2 regions of the Selenomonas sp. oral taxon 149 str. 67H29BP genome follow, and region 2 is predicted to be linked to the other one. Evidence: predicted binding sites of a transcription regulator. Region 2 holds the regulator's gene; the other holds the start of a gene.
What was found. The regulator HrcA, encoded in region 2, represses chaperone genes, less so after heat shock. The targets are predictions, from matches to a motif close to TGTTAGCACTCNNNNNNNNNGAGTGCTAACA.
Positions count from the first base shown of each region.

Region 1: the regulator HrcA is predicted to act here: its motif matches at 1,619-1,649, upstream of groES (co-chaperone GroES).

Region 1 is NZ_GL397087.1:2,225,921-2,230,134, reverse strand. Features, by position in the region: gene groL (chaperonin GroEL) at 1-1,104, opposite strand, end outside; gene groES (co-chaperone GroES) at 1,299-1,580, opposite strand; gene HMPREF9166_RS10505 (methyl-accepting chemotaxis protein) at 1,836-3,560, opposite strand; gene HMPREF9166_RS10500 (sugar ABC transporter substrate-binding protein) at 3,574-4,214, opposite strand, start outside.
Region 2 is NZ_GL397087.1:908,610-912,823, forward strand. Features, by position in the region: gene dnaK (molecular chaperone DnaK) at 1-438, opposite strand, end outside; gene grpE (nucleotide exchange factor GrpE) at 476-1,066, opposite strand; gene hrcA (heat-inducible transcriptional repressor HrcA) at 1,060-2,094, opposite strand; gene HMPREF9166_RS04345 (filamentous hemagglutinin N-terminal domain-containing protein) at 2,348-4,214, opposite strand, start outside.

The DNA of each region.
Region 1 (4,214 bases), 1.3 Mb from region 2:
TGCCAGACGCTCCTGCAGCTTCTCACGGTCAAAGTCGGACGTGGTCTCTGCGATCTGCTTCTTGAGCTGTGCCACGCGTGCGGAGATCTGTGCCTTGTCTCCTGCACCGTCGACAATCGTCGTCTCCTCCTTGGAGGAACGCACCTGACGTGCACGGCCGAGATCCTCGATCGTGACGCTGTCGAGCTTGCGGCCGACCTCTTCGCTGATGACCGTGCCGCCCGTGAGGATAGCGATATCCTCGAGCATCGCCTTGCGGCGGTCGCCAAAACCCGGTGCCTTGACCGCGAGTGCCTTGAACGTGCCGCGCAGCTTGTTGACCACGATGGTCGCAAGAGCCTCACCGTCAAGGTCCTCTGCGATAATGACGATCTGCTTGCCCTGCTTCACGACCTGCTCCAGAACGGGCAGGATATCCGCGACCGAGGAGATCTTGCGGTCGGTGATGAGCACATAGGGATCATCCATGACGGCTTCCATCTTGTCCGTATCCGTCACCATGTACGGCGAGATATAGCCGCGATCGAACTGCATGCCCTCGACAACGGAGAGGTTCGTGTCCATGGTCTTGGACTCCTCAACCGTGATGACGCCGTCCTTGCCGACCTTCTCCATCGCCTCTGCGATGAGCTCGCCGACCTCGGAGTCTGCCGAGGAGATCGACGCAACCTGCGCGATCTTTGCCTTCGTCTCGACCTTCTGTGCCTTGCTCTTGATCTCCTCGACCAGCGTCTTGACCGCCATGTCGATGCCCTTCTTGACGATCATCGGGTTCGCGCCCGCCACGACGTTGCGCATGCCCTCCTGGATCATCGCCTGTGCGAGGAGCGTCGCCGTCGTCGTGCCATCGCCCGCGATGTCGTTCGTCTTCGTCGCAACTTCCTTCACGAGCTGTGCGCCCATGTTCTCGAACGGATCCTCGAGCTCGATGTCACGTGCAATCGTCACGCCGTCATTCGTGATCGTCGGTGCGCCGTACTTCTTATCGAGGACAACGTTGCGTCCCTTCGGGCCAAGCGTTACCTTGACCGCATTTGCCAGTGCATCAACGCCGCGGCCAAGAGCGCGGCGTGCCTCTTCGTCAAACAGAATCTGCTTTGCCATTTATATTGCCTCCACGTTTCGTCTATCTAAGGTAGCACTGATAAAATGAGGTCTGCCAAATTGGCGTAGATTTTTTGTCCGAACAAGGTGGAAAACCAGACGCAGAGTGGGGCTCTGTGGAGGATTTTCCGCCGAAGTGCGGGCGAAAAAGATGCGTCAAGATAGTAGTGCCGAATTTATCAGTACTTCCCTAATTACAGGATTGCCAGAATGTCGCTCTCGCGAACAATGAGGTAGTCCTTGTCGTCAACCTTGATCTCAGAGCCCGAGTACTTCGAGAAAACGACGCTGTCGCCTTCCTTGACCTCAAGGCCTGCACGCTGTCCGTTCTCGAGGAGCTTGCCCGTACCGACCGCAACGACCTTGCCCTTCTGCGGCTTTTCCTTTGCCGTATCGGGGAGCACAATGCCGCTCGCCGTCGTGACATCGCTCTCTGCGACTTCAATGACAACACGTTCGCCCAATGGCTTAATCATGGTATCTTCCTCCTAGTTTATCCCAAATCTTTTTGTCGTGTTAGCACTCTCATTGACTGAGTGCTAACTTACGTTGTCTATAGTAAATGTTTTTAGTCAAAAAGTCAATAGGTATTTTGTAAAAAAGTCAAAAAAACAACAAAGAGCCATAAAAGGCTCTCTGCATAACATGTAAATTTTTCGTGCGAATGGGCAATGCCTCTAAGCGAACCCTAGTGGAACAAACGAGAAAAGTGTGCGGTATGCCCAGCAGCGTTACTCCTTGAACGCCGCCACGAGGTTTTTGAGGCGCGCCGTCCCTTCCTTGAAGGTCTGGATCTTTGCAAGGATATTCTCGTACTCTGCCGCCATGGAGACGACTCTCTCCGCGATGCGCGTGTTGCCCTCCGCACCCTCGTGTGTCGCGTTGCGAATCCCCTCCATCGCCGCATTCATCTCGCTGACGGAGCCCAACAGTTCCTGTGACCGCGACGTTGTCGCCTCTGCAGTTTTGCGGAAGAACTCCGCATCTGCCTTGTACTGCTCTGCTGTTTTGTCCATCAGGTCATAATCGCCGCGGATGTTTTCATCAATGAAGGTGAGCAGCCTATGCGTACCGTCGGAGAGAGCCTGCACCGAGCCCGTAACCTGCCCCGTGAGGCCCTTGATCTTCTCTGCCGTTCCGCGCGACTGCTCGGCGAGCTTTCCGACCTCGCCCGCGACCACGGCAAAGCCGCGTCCCTGCTCACCTGCACGCGCTGCCTCGATGCTTGCGTTCAGAGCGAGGAGGTTCGTCTGTTCGGCGATCTCGGAGATCTCCAGCGTGAGCTGTCCGATCTGGTCGACGATCTTCGAGGACTTGATCGCCTCTGCCACAGAGTCCTTCGTCGAGCCGTAGATCTGACGCGTATTGAGACGCGACTGCTCCATCGTCGTCTGGAGATCGGCGGCACGCTGTGCAACCTCGCGCGTATACTCCTCGCTCTCGCGTGCTGCGTCCGCTGCCCCCTTGATCCCATCGTTCAGCTCCCCGCTGAGATGCTGGACACTGGATGTAGATGCTGCTGTCTCCTCCATGCCTGCGGACATCTCCTCGGTCACGGCAGACATGTCCTGCGTGTCATTGTTGAGCCCATGCAGCATTTCCTCAAGCTCCGCGACCATCGCATCGGTCTGCTCTGCCTCCTCGTGCACCTGCTTCATAAAGCCCTGCATCTTGCCGAGTGCCTTGACCACCGTACCGATTTCATCCGCACGGTCAGAGAGTTCGCGCGGGATCTCACGCGAGAGGTCTCCGGACGCGACGGCACTCAGATGTCCGATGGAGGAAGCGAGCGGATCGGAGATGTTATCTGCAATGCGGCGCGACACAAGAATACCAAAGGCCACCGCAATGACGATGATGATGGCAAAACTGTAGACCGTACGGTCATAGCGCGCATTGTTCGCCTCAAAGAGCTGCTTTCCCTGGAACACGTTATCGGGTGTGAGCACCGCCATATTGCTTGAGATGACGGTGAGCGAGGCGAGATTGTCAAAGATCGCGACGCGATCCTCGGTGGTCGTCCCCATGTTGTTGACCGCTCCGACCTTGTCCGTCGCGACGGTCAGATTTTTTTCCAGTTCGGCAATCGTCGCCTGTGCCCGCTCGCTCGTGTCGATCTTCTTGAGCTCCTCCATGTCGTGATGGAGCGCGTTCAGATTGCCGAGCACATCGTCCACGAGAATCTTGCGGTTGTCCGCTGTGATTCCCTCCTGTAAGATGTACGGCACATTGACGCTGATTTTCCGCAGACGCGTATTGGCATCGTTCAGATACTGTGTCGACATGAGATTATGGTGATACATATCGTCAAGCGACTGCTTTGCCTGATCGTTCGAGTAGATACCGACGACGGCGACAACGAGGATGGCTGCCAAGAGGAATACGGACAGGATGAACACCTTTGTCCGCACGGCATAGTCCTTCATTGCCTCCGCAGAGATGAACGGCAGATTCATGGCACTCCCCTCCTCACTTCGCCTGCGCAAGATTGTCCGCAGTTATGGACGTAAACGGAATCGCAAGATCCCCACTCGGCGGATTTCCCTTGAGGAAGCCCTCTGCAAGTGTGAGTGCCCCCTCACCCTGCGCTTTTGCATCCTGCTTGACCGTCTGCGCCATCTCGCCCGCCTCGACTGCTGCGAGACCCGCAGGGGTGGCATCGACCGCAGAGACAAGGCATCCACTGAGGCGGTTTGCCCCCTTGAGTGCGGCAATCGCACCGAGTGCCATCTCATCATTTCCTGCAACGACACCATTGACCTCGGGGAACATATTCATCCAGAGCATCATGGTCTTCAAGGCCTCGGCCTTGCTCCATCCGGCATCCACGAACGAGAGCAGCTGAATGTCGGGGCGCTTGTCCAGACACGCTGCCTTGAACCCCTCCCAACGGCCGACGGCACTGCTCTGCGTCTCATCGCCCTGCAAATACACGATCTTCGCGTTCGGCGGCAGATGCGCTGCCATGTACTCGCCCTGCATACGCCCCGCCTCCACATCGTCGGAATAGGCGCGGAGCACCTGTCCGCCCGCAACGCTGCGGTTGACTGTGATGACGGGAATGCCCGCATCGTTTGCCTTTTCAATGGTCTTAACGATGCTGGAACCAT
Region 2 (4,214 bases):
GATGATACGCAGCACCTCAAGGCCTGCGATCTTACCCGCATCCTTCGTCGCCTGACGCTGGCTGTCATTGAAGTACGCCGGCACCGTGATGACCGCCTGCGAGACCGTCTCGCCGAGATATGCCTCTGCATCGCTCTTGAGCTTCTGCAGAATCATTGCTGAGATCTCGGGCGGCGTGTAGCTCTTTCCATCAATCGTGACATGATAGTTCGGATCACCCATGTGACGCTTGATCGACGAGATCGTGCGGTCAGGATTCGACACCGCCTGATTCTTCGCGAGGCGGCCGACGAGACGCTGGCCGTCCTTCGTAAAACCGACAACAGACGGCGTGATGCGGCTGCCCTCAGGATTCGTAATAACGACCGGCTCGCCGCCCTCCATCACGGAGACAACCGAGTTCGTCGTACCAAGATCAATACCAATTACTTTAGCCATGTTATATTCCCCCAAAAATCATAAAGATATTATTTCGTTAGTTACCGGCGACCTGCACCATCGCGGGGCGGATCACACGTCCTTTTGCCTGGTAGCCCTTCTGGAGCACCTGTGTGATCGTTCCGTCCTCTGCATCCGCATCCTCCACGCGCATCACCGCCTGGTGAAAATTCGGATCGAAGGGCTGGCCCTCTGCCTCGATGGCCTCAAGACCGTGCTTCTGCATGACCTCACGCAGCTGCGTGTGAATCATCTCGACGCCCTTCTGGAACGCCTCGACATCCGTCTGCTCCACGGCGAGTGCCCGCTCAAAATTATCGAGGAGCGGCAGCAGATCGCCGAGCATATTCTGCGTAATGACGGCGGCGAGTTCTTCTTTTTCCTTCGCCGTGCGGCGGCGGAAATTTTCAAAATCCGCCTGCAGGCGCAGGACACGATCACTCTTTTCCTTCAGCTCCGCCTCGAGTGCGGCAATTTTATCCGCCTCGGTCGGGGCGCTGTCCTCCTCCCCTGCGGGTGTGTCCGCCGCATCCGTCTCAGTCACAGCATCCGCAGCAGCCTCAGGCTGCCCCTCTGCCGTGTCCTGTACCTTCTCTTCTTCCTGCAAGCCGTTCACCTCTCCTACCACTTTAATTGATAGATCATTTCTGTCAAGTTCGTATTGACATAGTCAAGGATGCGCATTGCTTTCGCATATTCCATCCGCGTCGGCCCGAGCACGGCAATCGTTCCGAGCAGCTTTCCGTCGACATGATAGGTCGCCGTGATGAAGCTGCTGTCCCAAAACGTACTGCTCTCGTTCTCTCGCCCGATCGTGACTGTCAGGTCCTCTCCCGCATGGGTATGCAGGATATCCTTCACAAGATCCTCGCGCTCAAGGACGAGCAGCATCGCGCGTACGCGATCGAGATCCTGAAACTCGGGATTGCTGAGGAGCTGCGCTGTCCCACCAAGATAGAGACGACCATCCTCACGCCCTTCGAGCGCGCGGTGCATCACCTCCACCGCCGCGACGAAGATCGACTCATCGCCGATCGCATCGCGGATGCGGCGCATATCCTGCTTTGTCACAGCACGGAGTGCCTTGCCCGAGAGCGTCTGATTCACCGCGCCCGCCATCCGCTGGAAATCTGCGAACGTCGCACCGTCTGGAATCTCGACGATACGGTTTTCGACGAACCCTGCATCCGTCATGAGGACGGCAATCGCGTGACCGAGATCAAGCGGCAGGAACTGCAGCATGCGGAACGTGGACTGTGCGGCCTGCGGTGCAAGCACGAGCGACAGGTTATGTGTCACATCGGCGATGAGGCGCGCCGTTTCCTGAAACACCTCATCGAGCCGCCGCACGCGCCCTTTGTACCAATCATGAATCTTTGTCTTCTCGGCATCCGTCACCGGAGCGATAGGCTGCAGCCCGTCGACGTAGAAGCGATAGCCCTTCGACGACGGAATGCGTCCGGCGGATGTGTGCGGATGCTCCAGATAACCGAGCATTTCCAGATCCGCCATTTCGTTGCGAATGGTGGCAGGGCTGATGCCGAGATTGTACTTCTGCGCAAGTGTCCGTGACCCGACCGGCTCCGCCGATGCAATGTAGTCATCGACGACCGCCCATAGGATTTGGCTCTTGCGCTCATCCAGATCGTTCGACATTCACCCCTCTCCTTTCAATTCTGTTAGCACTCTATTGGTCTGAGTGCTAATCAAAATCTATAAAGAATATACAGCGTAAAAAACAAAAAGTCAATAGCAAAATGACAAAAAGTCAAATTTTTTATTGCGGATATCTCTTTTAGCGTCCCCTGCCATCCAAAAGATCGCAGGATTCCTTACCGTGACAGGACACAAGAAAAGAGCGACACGAAAACAAACTGTCCCGTACCGCTCCATAGGATGGAATAAACTACTACGCAGTCGGTTTATCCGCAAAGACCTTGAAGATGTAGACCGCGCGGATCTCTACCGGCGTTACGCCGAGATTCTCAATTGCTGTGAGAAGTCCCGATGCCAGTACGGCGCGTTCCGCCTTGCGGTCTGAACTCGTCACAATCGTAAGTGCCGGTTCATCCTTCGGATAAAGCGTCACAATGCCGTTGCCAAACGTCACCTCATAGGCTCCGTTTGCTGTCTGATAGAGGAAGTTGAGCCTCTGCTCAGACATATTGCGGATTTCCTTCGGATCCGGAATGTCCACCTTCTTTGAGGCAGGCTTGATCGTCAGACGTACGGGACTATAGTTGATCGTATAGATGCCGTCGAGATCGCGCGAGCCGCCGTCCGTAAAGAGGACGGGGATTGCCTCAGCCGTGCTGTTTGGGATCTCCTCGTGGTGCACACCACGAATCCCGCGTGTCTTCCCGAGGTCAAAGCCGAACGAGCCGTCCGAGCCCTCAACATAGTCATGTGTCTCAGGGTTGTTCCCCATCGTGACAATGACCTTGTCGCTGGTCGGCACCTGCGTCGCCCCCTGCGGCGTATTCGTCTCGGAGCCGCCTGTCGACGTGCCCGAACTGGAAGAAGATCCACCCGAGCTAGACGAGCCGCCGCCCGAGGAGGAGCTTCCGCCGCTTGTGGACGATCCACCCGTGCTGGTCGAAGAGCCGCCTGTCGTGGTAGACGAGCCACCCGTTGTGGTCGACGTTCCGCCCCTGCCCGTGGTTGAGCCGGTCGTGCCGCCGCCTGTTGTACTCGAACCAGACGAGCCGCCTGTGCCCGTTGTTGTGCCTGTTGTCGTTCCCGGTGTTGTACCGCCACCCGTCGTGGAACCACCCGTGCTCGGCGTTGTTCCACCGGTGGTTGTACCCGTGCTCGGAGTTGACCCACCTGTGGTCGTTCCTGCACTCGGCGTAGAGCCCGTCGAGCCGCCCGGGGTTGTCCTCGTGCCGCCCGTGGATGTACCTGTGCTCGGTGTCGAACCACCAGTAAGTCCGCCTGTGCTTGGCGTCGTTCCACCCGTAACACCACCAGTGCTTTCCGTTGTGCCGCCAGTTACACCGCCGGTGCTCGGCGTTGAGCCACCCGTGAGGCCACCCGTGCTCGGTGTGGAGCCTCCCGTGAGGCCACCGCCGCCAAGGCTGACGCCACCGCCCGAGTTGCCACCCGGAATCGCCGTGCCACCCGTCAGGCCGCCCGGATTTCCGGTGATGCTGCCCGTGCCGCCGCCAACGACGCTGATGCCGCCCGAGCTGCCGCCCGGGATCGCCGTACCGCCACCGACGCTGCCGCCGGGCATGCCCGGGACAGAGCCAGAGCCGCCGCCCGTGAAGCTAAAGCCTCCCGTACTGCCGCCCGGTGTCGGTGTAGAGCCCGGGACTGTGCCCGTACCCGGCGTAGAGCCACCGCTGGTCGACGAGCCGCCCGAACTGGACGAACCACCCGAGGAGGAGCTTCCGCCGCTTGTGGACGAGCCGCCTGAGCTGGAGGAAGATCCACCAGTTGTAGACGAACCACCCGAACTGGAGGACGAACCTCCTGTTGAAGTAGAAGAACCGCTCGTGCTTGTCGAGGAGCCGCCCGTTGTGGTCGACGTTCCGCCCCTGCCCGTGGTTGAGCCGGTCGTGCCGCCGCCTGTTGTACTCGAACCAGACGAGCCGCCTGTGCCCGTGGTCGAGCCCGTCGTTGTGCCTGTTGTCGTTCCCGGTGTTGTACCGCCACCCGTCGTGGAACCACCCGTGCTCGGCGTTGTTCCACCGGTGGTTGTACCCGTGCTCGGAGTTGACCCACCTGTGGTCGTTCCTGCACTCGGCGTAGAGCCCGTCGAGCCGCCCGGAGTT